One region of the Streptomyces sp. NPDC001903 genome, then DNA from elsewhere that is predicted to be linked to it. Evidence: predicted binding sites of a transcription regulator. Region 1 holds the regulator's gene; each other region holds the start of a gene.
The links. The regulator HrcA, encoded in region 1, represses chaperone genes, less so after heat shock. The targets are predictions, from matches to a motif close to TTNGCACTCNGNNNNNCNGAGTGCNAA.
Positions count from the first base shown of each region.

Region 2: the regulator HrcA is predicted to act here: its motif matches at 1,177-1,203, upstream of groES (co-chaperone GroES).
Region 3: the regulator HrcA is predicted to act here: its motif matches at 1,399-1,425, upstream of groL (chaperonin GroEL).

Region 1 covers NZ_JBIASZ010000005.1:425,972-430,214, reverse strand. The annotation lists gene ACFYZS_RS14505 (nitronate monooxygenase) at 1-667, opposite strand, end outside; gene dnaJ (molecular chaperone DnaJ) at 815-1,954, opposite strand; gene hrcA (heat-inducible transcriptional repressor HrcA) at 1,955-2,971, opposite strand; gene ACFYZS_RS14490 (MBL fold metallo-hydrolase) at 3,127-3,852, shown strand; gene ACFYZS_RS14485 (DUF3097 domain-containing protein) at 3,881-4,243, shown strand, end outside.
Region 2 covers NZ_JBIASZ010000006.1:311,058-315,300, forward strand. The annotation lists gene ACFYZS_RS16860 (sensor histidine kinase) at 1-361, opposite strand, end outside; gene ACFYZS_RS16865 (response regulator transcription factor) at 358-1,068, opposite strand; gene groES (co-chaperone GroES) at 1,350-1,658, shown strand; gene groL (chaperonin GroEL) at 1,768-3,396, shown strand; gene ACFYZS_RS16880 (ester cyclase) at 3,466-4,155, opposite strand.
Region 3 covers NZ_JBIASZ010000014.1:105,421-109,663, reverse strand. The annotation lists gene groL (chaperonin GroEL) at 1-1,239, opposite strand, end outside; gene ACFYZS_RS28015 (cold-shock protein) at 1,606-1,809, opposite strand; gene ACFYZS_RS28010 (MoaD/ThiS family protein) at 2,193-2,471, opposite strand; gene thrC (threonine synthase) at 2,505-3,779, opposite strand; SAM riboswitch class I at 3,797-3,946, opposite strand; gene ACFYZS_RS28000 (glucosyl-3-phosphoglycerate synthase) at 4,165-4,243, shown strand, end outside.

The sequences.
Region 1 (4,243 bases):
CGCGCATCAGGCCGCCCGCCGCGATGATCGGGAGGGCCACGGCCTCCCGTACCTGGGCCACCAGCGCGAGCAGGCCCACGCCCGCCGTGCCGTCGGCCTGCGGGTCGTCGCGGTGGGTGCCCTGGTGGCCGCCGGCCTCCACTCCCTGGACGCAGAGGGCGTCGGCGCCCGCGGCCTGGGCGGCGCGGGCCTCGTCGACCGAGGTGACGGTGACGACGGAGTACGTACCGGCCTTGCGCAGGGCGGCGAGGACCGCGGGTGCGGGGCAGCCGAAGGTGAACGAGACCACGGGGACCGGGTCTTCGAGGAGGATCGCGAGCTTGGCGTCGTAGCCGTCGTCGCTGGTGCCGATGACGTCCTCGTCGGCCAGGGACAGCTCGTACCAGCTGGCCTCGCCGGCCAGCTGCCCGCGGTACGCCTCCACGGCGGCCGGGTCCACGTAGCCGGTCTGCGGCATGAAGAGGTTCACGCCGAACGGGCGCCGGGTGAGCGCGCGCAGCTGTTTGATCTCCTGGTACATGCCGTCGGCGGTCTTGTAGCCGCCGGCCAGGAAGCCCAGGCCGCCCGCCTCGCACACGGCGGCGGCCAGCGGCGGACAGGAGGCGCCGCCCGCCATGGGAGCCTGCACGATCGGGTGGGGGGAGAGACCGTACGGTGCGGTGGACATGGACTGCATCGTGCCATGTCCCGCTCACCGGGCTAAATCACGGCATTCGCCTGGCATAGTCCGCTTCCCGGGCGGCGTCCGGATCGATGCGGCGAGCCCGGTCCGGGGCATCCCCGGACCGGGCTCGTACGTCTGCCGAAGGGCCGGTCAGCGGCCGTTGAAGGCGTCCTTCAGGCGGCTGAACAGGCCCTGCTGGCCCGGCGCGAACTGGCCCATGGGCCGCTCCTCGCCGCGCAGCTTGGCGAGCTGGCGCAGCAGCTCCTCCTGCTGGGCGTCCAGCTTGCCGGGGGTGGTGACCTCGACGTGGACGATCAGGTCGCCGCGGCCGCCGCCGCGCAGGTGCGTGACGCCGCGCCCGTGCAGCGGGATCGACTGGCCGGACCCGGTGCCGGGGCGGATGTCGATCTCCTCCATGCCGTCCAGGGTCTCCAGCGGGCACTTGGTGCCCAGGGCCGCGGCCGTCATGGGGATGGTCACCGTGCAGTGCAGGTCGTCCCCGCGCCGCTGGAAGGTCGGGTGCGACAGCTCGTGGATCTCCACGTACAGGTCGCCGGCGGGGCCGCCGCCGGGGCCGACCTCGCCCTCGCCCGCGAGCTGGATCCGGGTGCCGTTCTCCACACCCGCCGGGATCTTGACCGTGAGGCTGCGGCGGGAGCGGACCCGGCCGTCGCCCGCGCACTCGGGGCACGGGGTCGGGACCACGGTGCCGAAGCCCTGGCACTGCGGGCAGGGGCGCGAGGTCATGACCTGACCCAGGAAGGAGCGGGTGACCTGCGACACCTCACCGCGACCACGGCACATGTCACACGTCTGCGCCGAGGTGCCGGGGGCGGCGCCTTCGCCGGAGCAGGTGGTGCAGACGACGGCCGTGTCGACCTGGATGTCCTTGGTCGTGCCGAAGGCGGCCTCGTCCAGCTCCAGGTCGAGGCGGATCATGGCGTCCTGGCCGCGGCGGGTCCGCGAGCGCGGGCCGCGCTGCGAGGCCTGGCCGAAGAAGGCGTCCATGATGTCGGAGAAGTTGCCGAAGCCGCCCGCACCGAAGCCGCCCGCGCCCCCGCCGCCTCCCGAGGAGGACAGCGGGTCGCCGCCGAGGTCGTAGACCTGCTTCTTCTGCGGGTCCGAGAGCACCTCGTAGGCCGCGTTGATCTCCTTGAAGCGCTCCTGCGTCTTCGGGTCCGGATTCACGTCCGGGTGGAGTTCACGCGCGAGGCGGCGGAAGGCCTTCTTGATCTCGTCCTGCGATGCGTCGCGGCGCACGCCGAGAACGGCGTAGTAGTCCGTGGCCACTTACGACTCCGCCAGGATCTGTCCGACGTAACGTGCCACTGCGCGTACCGCTCCCATCGTTCCGGGGTAGTCCATGCGGGTCGGTCCGACCACGCCGAGTTTGGCGACTGTCTCGCCGCCCGAACCGTAGCCGACCGAGACGACGGACGTGGAGTTCAGTCCCTCGTAGGCATTCTCATGCCCGATCCGTACGGCCATTCCCGACTCGTTGGCCTCGCCCAGCAGCTTGAGGAGCACGACCTGCTCCTCGAGTGCTTCGAGCACCGGCCTGATCGTCAGGGGAAAATCGTGTCCGAAGCGCGTGAGATTGGCGGTCCCGCCGATCATCAGCCGCTCCTCGGCCTCCTCGACCAGCGTCTCCAGCAGGGTCGAGAGCACGGTCGACACCGTGCCGCGGTCCTCCGGGTCGAAGGACTCCGGCAGATCCTGCACGAGCTGCGGCACGTCGGTGAACCGGCGCCCGACGACCCGGCTGTTGAGCCGCGCCCGCAGATCCGCGAGCGAGGTCTCGCCGAACGGCGTCTGGCAGTCGACGAGCCGCTGCTCGACCCGGCCGGTGTCGGTGATCAGTACGAGCATGAGCCGGGCCGGAGCCAGCGACAGCAGCTCGACGTGCCGGACCGTGGACCGGGTCAGGCTCGGGTACTGGACGACGGCGACCTGCCGGGTCAGCTGCGCGAGCAGCCGCACCGTGCGGCCGACGACGTCGTCGAGGTCGACGGCGCCGTCGAGGAAGTTCTGGATGGCCCGGCGCTCGGGCGTCGACAGCGGTTTGACCCCCGCCAGCCTGTCGACGAAGAGCCGGTAGCCCTTGTCCGTGGGGATCCGGCCGGCGCTGGTGTGGGGCTGGGCGATGTAGCCCTCGTCCTCCAGCACGGCCATGTCGTTGCGCACGGTGGCGGGCGAGACGCCGAGCCGGTGCCGCTCGGTGAGCGCCTTGGAGCCGACCGGCTCCTCCGTCCCGACGTAGTCCTGGACGATGGCGCGCAGCACCTCGAGTCTGCGTTCGCTGAGCATCGCGCACACCTCCAGCTGGTCGTCGGCGCTCGTCGTGGTCGGTTTCATCTGCTTCGTTGGCACTCCGGGCGTTCGAGTGCCAGAGATCCCCCGGCCAGTGTACGGCCGGGTAGTCAGGCCCTGGCAAGGGCGGCCCGCCAGGGTAGCGTCGCGGCATGGACGTGCGTTGGGAAGAGGCGGGCTGGGAGCGGCTGACCGGACGGGCCGGACGGCGACGGCTCCCGGTGTGGGACTGCACCGTGGGACTGGTGGTGGGGGACGAGTCGGTGCTCCTGATCGATCCCGGTTCGTGCGTGCGCGAAGGCGCGCAGCTGCGGGCCGAGGCGGAGCGGCTGACCGGCCGGCGCGTGACGCATATCGCATTCACGCACGGCCATTTCGATCACGTACTGGGCGGGGCGGCGTTCGCCGGGGCCGAGGTGTACGGGGCGGTCGGGCTGGACGCGGAGCTGTCGACGGGCCGGGAGGAGCTGCGCGCCGACGCGGTCCGGCAGGGGCTGGCGGAGGCCGAGGCCGCCGAGGCGGCGGACCTGCTGGTGATGCCGAGGCATTCCGTCTCGGGCGAATGGACGCTGGAGCTGGGCGGGGTGCAGGTGCTGCTGGCCAACGTCGGGCCCGGGCACACCCGGTACGACCTGGCCGTGTTCGTGCCGGGCGAGCGCGAGACGGTGTTCTGCGGTGACCTCGTCGAGGAGTCGGGCGAACCTCAGGCGGGCAGCGACGCGGTGCCGGCGCAGTGGCCGGCCGCGCTGGACCGGCTGCTGTCGCTGGGCGGGGACGACGCGCTGTACGTGCCGGGTCACGGAGCGGTGGTCTGCGCCGGCTTCGTCCGTGAGCAACGCGACACACTGGCACGGCGGTTCGGCGTGTCGGGCCCGTGAGCCCGCGCTCTCTCCTACTCTCGGCCGGATGCGCGAGTACTCCCCCGACCTGACCCCGCAGTGGAAGCGCCCCAAGCCGGTGCCGGAGGTGCCGGCGGACACCGACCTGGTGGTCGAGGTGGCGGGCACGGACTTCTGCGGCGCCGTGGTGGCCTGCGAGGCGGGCACGGTGACCCTGGAGGACCGCTTCGGCAAGCGGCGGGTCTTCCCGCTGGAGCCGCGGGGGTTCCTGCTGGAGGGCGCCGTGGTGACCCTGACCCGCCCCTCACGGGCCCCTGCGGCGCCCTTGCGCACGGCGTCGGGCTCGGTGGCGGTCCCGGGGGCGCGCGCCCGCGTGGCGCGCGCCGGGCGGATCTACGTGGAGGGCCGGCACGACGCGGAGCTGGTGGAG
Region 2 (4,243 bases), on a different contig from region 1:
GGGAGTCCTCGCCGGACGCGCCCGGCGCTCCGGGCCCCGGCGGGCGCAGGCCGCCCAGGTCGGGGGCGTCCCCGAGGTCCCCGGTGGAGGCGACGGTCCGCCCCTGCGCGTCCCGCACGAGGACCAGGTCCACCCCGCTCTCCGGCGCGGGCAGCCGCCCGCCGGGGGCGGCGTGGCCGTCGAGCTGGGCTGCGGCCTTGCGGGCGGCGAGCTCGGTGCGGCCGGTGGTGTTGTCGAGGAGGTTGGCCCGGAGCAGGGTGTAGAGCCACAGCCCGCCGGCGCCCAGGACGGCGGCCATGGCGAGCGCGGCGGCCAGTGCCGCCCGGCGCCGGAGCGGCCCGGGCCGTGTCTTTCGGATCATGCCGGGCCCGCGGCGCAGCCACCGTCGGGGGCCATGCGGTACCCGGTCCCGTGGACGGTGAGGATCGAGCGGCGGCCGAAGGGGGCGTCGATCTTCTTGCGCAGCGAGGAGACGTACACCTCGACGATGTTCGGGTCGATGGCGTGCGGGGCGTCCCAGACCTCGTCCAGGATGTCCTGCTTGGCGACGGCCCGGCCGGGCTGCTCCATGAGGCAGGCGAGGACGCCGAGTTCGCGGGCGGTGAGCTCGATGTCGTGCGTGCCGCGGCGGCAGCGGCGGCCGGCGGGTTCGAGGACGAGGTCGCCGGCCTGGAGGGTGTGGCGGGGGCCGGCGGCCCCGGCGGGCCCGGCCGCCCGGCGGGCGAGGGCGCGGAGCCGGGCGGCCAGCACCACGAACGAGAACGGCTTGGTGAGGTAGTCGTCGGCGCCGGAGTCGAGGCCCTCGGCCTCGTCGTACTCGCCGTCCTTGGCGGTCAGCATGAGGACGGGGGTCGGGTCGCCGTCGGCCCGCAGGCGGGCGCAGATCTCGTAGCCGCTCAGGCCGGGCAGCATCAGGTCGAGCAGGACGGCGTCGTACGAGCCGGTGCGGGCGAGCTCCAGCCCGCGGTGGCCGTCGTGGGCGATGTCGACCCAGTGGCCGTCGGCGCAGAGGCCGCGCCGCAGGGACTCGGCGAGGCCTTCTTCGTCTTCGACCACGAGAATGCGCACGCCCCCAACTGTCACATACCGCGCACCCGGGGCCTGGGGGCCCGGCCCCCGGGCGGGGCGTCGCGGGGGCGCGGGGACCCCCCGATCCGGACGACCCGGCGGAGCGTGTTGGCACTCCGCTTGACCGAGTGCTAATCGCCGGAATAGTCTCGCACCTGGCACTCGCCACCGGTGAGTGCCAACACAGCGACGGGCAGGTCCGGCACCCGCGACGACGGATCCACCTGGTCGCCACCTCAGACAGTTAGCCCCGTGAGATCTCCGAAGGGGGAGGTCGGATCGTGACGACCACCAGCTCCAAGGTTGCCATCAAGCCGCTCGAGGACCGCATCGTGGTCCAGCCGCTCGACGCCGAGCAGACCACGGCTTCCGGCCTGGTCATCCCGGACACCGCGAAGGAGAAGCCCCAGGAGGGCGTCGTCCTCGCCGTGGGCCCGGGCCGCTTCGAGGACGGCCAGCGTCTCCCGCTGGACGTCAGCGTCGGCGACATCGTGCTGTACAGCAAGTACGGCGGCACCGAAGTGAAGTACAGCGGCGAGGAGTACCTCGTCCTCTCGGCTCGCGACGTGCTCGCGATCATCGAGAAGTAATTCACCGAAGCATTGCTTTGAGCTGCGCCCCTGGTCACCCCGCTGATTGCCGGGCGGCAAGGGGCGCAGTTCGTTAAACCCGAGTTTTCGAGAGGGCTGAACCGCTCCCATGGCGAAGATCCTGAAGTTCGACGAGGACGCCCGTCGCGCCCTCGAGCGCGGCGTCAACAAGCTGGCCGACACGGTGAAGGTGACGATCGGCCCCAAGGGCCGCAACGTCGTCATCGACAAGAAGTTCGGCGCCCCCACCATCACCAACGACGGTGTCACCATCGCTCGCGAGGTCGAGCTGGACGACCCGTACGAGAACCTGGGCGCGCAGCTCGTGAAGGAGGTGGCGACCAAGACCAACGACATCGCGGGTGACGGCACCACCACCGCCACCGTGCTGGCCCAGGCGCTGGTCCGCGAGGGCCTGCGCAACGTCGCCGCCGGCGCCTCCCCGGCCGCCCTGAAGAAGGGCATCGACGCCGCGGTCAAGGCCGTGTCCGAGGAGCTCCTCGCGACCGCCCGCCCGATCGAGGATAAGTCCGACATCGCCGCCGTGGCCGCGCTCTCCGCGCAGGACCAGCAGGTCGGCGAGCTCATCGCCGAGGCGATGGACAAGGTCGGCAAGGACGGTGTCATCACCGTCGAGGAGTCCAACGCCTTCGGCCTGGAGCTGGAGTTCACCGAGGGCATGGCCTTCGACAAGGGCTACCTCTCGCCGTACATGGTCACCGACCAGGAGCGTATGGAGGCCGTCCTCGACGACCCGTACATCCTGATCAACCAGGGCAAGATCTCCTCCATCCAGGACCTCCTGCCGCTGCTCGAGAAGGTCATCCAGGCCGGCGCCTCGAAGCCGCTGCTGATCATCGCCGAGGACGTCGAGGGCGAGGCGCTCTCCACCCTCGTCGTCAACAAGATCCGCGGCACCTTCAACGCGGTCGCCGTCAAGGCCCCCGGCTTCGGCGACCGTCGCAAGGCGATGCTCCAGGACATGGCCACCCTCACCGGTGCCACCGTCATCGCCGAGGAGGTCGGCCTCAAGCTCGACCAGGCCGGTCTGGACGTGCTCGGTTCCGCGCGCCGCGTGACCATCTCCAAGGACGACACGACCATCGTCGACGGTGGCGGCAGCCACGACGAGGTCCTCGGCCGCGTCAACCAGATCAAGGCCGAGATCGAGTCCACCGACTCGGACTGGGACCGCGAGAAGCTGCAGGAGCGCCTGGCGAAGCTCGCCGGCGGCGTCTGCGTCATCAAGGTCGGCGCCGCCACCGAGGTGGAGCTCAAGGAGAAGAAGCACCGCCTCGAGGACGCCATCTCGGCGACCCGCGCCGCGGTCGAGGAGGGCATCGTCTCCGGCGGTGGCTCCGCGCTCGTCCACGCCGTGAAGGTGCTGGAGGGCAACCTGGGTCTGTCCGGCGACGAGGGCACGGGTGTCGCGGTCGTCCGCCGCGCCGCCGTCGAGCCGCTGCGCTGGATCGCCGAGAACGCCGGTCTCGAGGGTTACGTCATCACCTCGAAGGTCGCCGAGCTCGACAAGGGCCAGGGCTTCAACGCCGCCACCGGCGAGTACGGCGACCTGGTCAAGGCCGGCGTCATCGACCCGGTCAAGGTCACCCGCTCCGCGCTGGAGAACGCCGCTTCCATCGCCTCCCTGCTGCTCACGACCGAGACCCTGGTCGTCGAGAAGCCGGCCGAGGAAGAGGCCGACGCCGGTCACGGCCACGGTCACGGGCACAGCCACTGATCGCGCCCCACACTGAGAAGGCCCCGTTCCGCATCGGCGGAACGGGGCCTTCCCGTAGGCGGGGTGACGTCACATCGCGCCCAGTTCCCTCATCAGGCGCATGGCGTCGTAGTGCCACCAGCCTTCCTTGATCATTCCGTCCTCGCACCGGAAGACCGTCGTGCCGGTCATCGTGCAGTCCTTGCCGGTCGGGGCGATCCCCATGAACTCGCCCGTGTGCCGTCCCCGCCAGGTCCACATCGTGGTGACGTAGTCGTCCTGCGCCATCTGGGCGTCCTGGGTGAAGGTGAAGTCGAAGGCGGCGCGCCACATCCCGACGTCCTCGCGGATACCCTCGCGGCCGATCTTGTCCACGGGGTTGCTGATGTCGTGGTCCAGGTAGTCCGCCGCGAAGATCTCGTCCACGACGGACATGTCGCCCTTCACGGCGACCTCGTCGAACATGCGGCTCGCGAGCAGTGTGTTGAGGTGCTCGTCGCGGACGACGTCCAGGTTGGTGAACCGGGGCATCCCGTCGCAGAGGGCCATCATCTCCTGGAACATCGTGTCCGTCTCGGGGAGGTGAGAGTTCTTCATGGCCGCTTCGTACGACGGGAATTCGACGATGTCGAGGAAGTGGGTGTCGGATTCCCGGTCCCGGCCCACCACCGAGTGGGACACGGTGCGCTTGCCCTTCGTCTTCGCCAGGTACCGGTCGATGACCTCGTTGACGGCCTCGGGCTTGCTGGTCTCGTAATCGACTATTTGTACGAATGTCATGGCGTACTCCCGCGCTGGATGGGACACGTCCAGTTTAGGGAGATTTCACCCGCTCGGCCGGTTTCGAGAGCGGCCCAGCCGCCCGTCG
Region 3 (4,243 bases), on a different contig from region 1:
ACCACCGGCGACGATGCCCTCCTCGACGGCCGCCTTCGCGTTGCGAACGGCGTCCTCGATGCGGTGCTTGCGCTCCTTGAGCTCGACCTCGGTCGCGGCGCCGGCCTTGATGACGGCCACGCCGCCGGCCAGCTTCGCGAGGCGCTCCTGGAGCTTCTCGCGGTCGTAGTCCGAGTCGGAGTTCTCGATCTCGGCGCGGATCTGGTTGACGCGACCCTGAACCTGGTCGCTGTCACCGGCACCGTCGACGATCGTGGTCTCGTCCTTGGTGATGACGACCTTGCGGGCGCGGCCGAGCAGGTCCAGGCCCGCGTTCTCGAGCTTGAGGCCGACCTCCTCGGAGATGACCGTGCCGCCCGTGAGGATGGCGATGTCGCCGAGCATGGCCTTGCGGCGGTCGCCGAAGCCCGGGGCCTTGACGGCGACGGACTTGAAGGTGCCGCGGATCTTGTTGACGACCAGGGTCGACAGGGCCTCGCCCTCGACGTCCTCGGCGATGATCAGCAGCGGCTTGCCGGACTGCATGACCTTCTCGAGGAGCGGCAGCAGGTCCTTGACCGAGCCGATCTTCGAGTTGACGATCAGGATGTACGGGTCGTCGAGCGACGCCTCCATACGCTCCATGTCGGTGGCGAAGTACGCCGAGATGTAGCCCTTGTCGAAGCGCATGCCCTCGGTGAGCTCGAGCTCCAGACCGAAGGTCTGGGACTCCTCGACCGTGATGACGCCTTCCTTGCCGACCTTGTCCATGGCCTCGGCGATGAGCTCGCCGATCTGGGTGTCGGCGGCGGAGATGGAGGCCGTGGAAGCGATCTGCTCCTTGGTCTCGACATCCTTCGCCTGGTCGAGCAGGGCGGCGGAGACGGCCTCGACGGCCTTCTCGATGCCGCGCTTGAGGGCCATCGGGTTGGCGCCGGCGGCCACGTTGCGCAGGCCCTCGCGGACGAGCGCCTGGGCGAGCACGGTGGCGGTGGTCGTACCGTCGCCCGCGACGTCGTCCGTCTTCTTGGCGACTTCCTTGACCAGCTCGGCGCCGATCTTCTCGTACGGGTCCTCGAGCTCGATCTCCTTGGCGATGGAGACACCATCGTTGGTGATCGTGGGGGCACCCCACTTCTTCTCAAGGACGACGTTGCGACCCTTGGGGCCGAGGGTGACCTTGACGGCGTCGGCGAGCTGGTTCATCCCGCGCTCGAGACCGCGCCGGGCCTCCTCGTCGAACGCAATGATCTTGGCCATCTGAAGTGGTCCTCCAGGACTGGGGTTCCCCCTGCACCGTCGGTACGAGGGGAGGGTTGGATTGCTCCGGACCGCGCCCGCGCCCGCGACGGACGGCCTGCGTGCCCGGCGGTTCCTTCCCGCCGGACCCTGCGGGCCTCACCGACCCGGTCCTGTGTAGTAGCACTCTCACCAGGAGAGTGCTAACGCCAATGATTAGCACTCGACCCCTCCGAGTGCAAGCGGCTTGGGTGAACGCCCGGCCCGCGTCCGGCCCGCGCCCGGGCCGGACCCCCGGCCGGATCCCGGGCAGCACGAAGGGCCCGTACCCCTCCTCCGAGGTACGGGCCCTTCGTGTGTATGCGTCGGTGGTCGGTCGCGCCGGGGCTAGACGGCGAGCTTGACCATGTCCGCCTGCGGACCCTTCTGGCCCTGCGAGATCTCGAACTCGACCCGCTGACCCTCTTCAAGGGTGCGGTACCCGTCCATCTGGATGGCGCTGTAGTGGACGAACACATCCGCACCACCGTCGACCGCGATGAAGCCGTAGCCCTTCTCCGCGTTGAACCACTTGACGGTGCCCTGAGCCATGCCTAACTCCCCTATTACTGGCCCTTGCGCAGGACCGCACTTCGCGGTCCCGGGTCAGAACTTGCGCCGGAACGCCTCGACCGGGGCTGAATGTATCTGCACCGCTGCTGTCTGCAACAGGTCAATCCGACGAGAATTCTGGACACGGGGATACATTGAAATAGAGTGAAAAGTTGGCATATTCCCGGGCAACTCGGACCCGGCATATCTCGCCAAAGCCCCATACCGCACTCGCACATTGACTCAATGTCAACCATCACGCGACCCGCTCATATGCGGCGGGCAAGAACAGCGGAGGGGACTTCCCCAACTCTACCGCGCCCAACCAAGCAGAATTACCCCCTCCGCTTTTACCGGAGGGGGTAATTCTGGGCTTTCGCGTGTCAGCAGCCGCCCGCGACGGCGGGAATGATCGAGACACCCGCGCCGTCCGGCGTCAGCGCGTCCAGACCGCCCTCGAAGCGCACGTCGTCGTCGTTGACGTAGACGTTCACGAAGCGGCGCAGCTTGCCCTGGTCGTCCAGGACGCGGGCGGCGATGCCCGGGTGGTTCGCCTCTAGGGAGGCGATGACCTCGGAGAGCTTCGCGCCCTCGGCGGTGACCTCGGCCTGGCCGCCGGTGTAGGTGCGCAGGATGGTGGGGATGCGGACGTTGACGCTCATGGCGCTACTGCCTTTCCGGGTTGCAGGTGTGGATCAGGCCAGGCCGGCGGCGCGGAACGCGTCCAGGCTCGGGCGGATGGTGGCGGTCTGCCCGCTGTCCGCGGCCACCGCCTCCAGGGTCTTGAGGCCGTCACCGGTGTTGAGGACCACCGTGGTCAGCGCCGGGTCGAGCTGCCCGTTCTCGATGAGCTTCTTCGTCACGCCGACGGTCACGCCGCCCGCGGTCTCGGCGAAGATGCCCTCGGTCTGCGCGAGGATCTTGATGGCCTCGACGACCTGCTCGTCGGTGACGTCCTCGACGTAGCCGCCCGTACGGCGGGCGATGTCCAGGACGTACGGGCCGTCGGCCGGGTTGCCGATGGCCAGCGACTTGGCGATGGTGTTCGGCTTCTGCGGGCGGACCACGTCGTGGCCGGCCTTGAAGGCGGTGGAGACCGGGGAGCAGCCCTCGGCCTGCGCGCCGAAGATCTTGTACGGCTTGTCCTCGACGAGGCCGAGCTTGATCAGCTCCTGCAGACCCTTGTCGATCTTCGTGAGCTGCGAGCCGGACGCGATCGGGATGACGATCTGGTCGGGCAGCTGCCAGCCGAGCTGCTCGCAGATCTCGTACGCCAGCGTCTTGGAGCCCTCGCCGTAGTAGGGGCGCAGGTTGACGTTGACGAAGCCCCAGCCCTCGCCGAGCGGGTCGCCGATGAGCTCGGAGCAGAAGCGGTTGACGTCGTCGTAGTTGCCCTCGATGCCGACGAGGTCGCCGCCGTACACACCGGCCATGACGACCTTGCCCTGCTCCAGGTCGTGCGGGATGAACACGCAGGAGCGGAAGCCGGCCCGGGCGGCCGCGGCGCCGACGGCGCCGGCCAGGTTGCCGGTGGAGGAGCAGGACAGGGTGGTGAAGCCGAAGGCGCGGGCGGCCTCGACGGCGATGGCCACGACGCGGTCCTTGAAGGAGTGCGTCGGGTTGCCGGAGTCGTCCTTCACGTACAGCTTGCCGGTGACGCCCAGCTCCTTGGCCAGGTTGGCCGCGTCCACGAGCTTGGTGAAGCCGGGGTTCAGGCTGGGCTTGGAGGCCACGTCGGCGGGGACGGGCAGCAGCGGGGCGTAGCGCCAGATGTTGTTCGGGCCGGCCTCGATCGCCGCGCGCAGCGCCTCGGGGTCACCGGTGGGAAGGTCGTAGGCGACTTCCAGCGGACCGAAACACTCGACGCAGGCGAAGATGGGTCCGAGTTCGAAACGGGTACCGCACTCACGACACGAGAGGCCGGTGGCAGGTCCGAGATCGACAGAGGTGGCAACAGTCTGTGCAGCCATGATGGCGAGGCCCTTTCTCCTCATCTTCCCCATGGCGCACTTCGCCATGAGACGGAATTGGCACCTTCCCTAGCCGGGGACCCCGCTGCTGCAAGCAAGCGCGAGAACCGACTGGAGGGTTGCCGGGGCTTCAACGGGCCGTGTCCCTCTGCCCCTCTGGATGAGCGGTATGGCACCGGGCCGCGCGCTCTGCGGCGCGTCCGGGCGTTTGTGCGCGGGGACCCCCGGCATGCGGTGGTCCTTCGCGTTGTTCAAGACTGTAACTGAAGGTCCGGGTGGTTGAGACAGCCGTCCGAACCGCGAGATGGATCACTTTTCGGCCGAAACCGCCGAGGAGTGACGGACGACCGGCGGACGACCGACGGACGAGCAGGGAGTGCTGAACGTGCTGGAAGAGGTGGAGCGCTGGTTCGCGGACCGCTCCTGGTCCGCGGCCGACCGACCGCTCGACCAGCTGCTGTCCG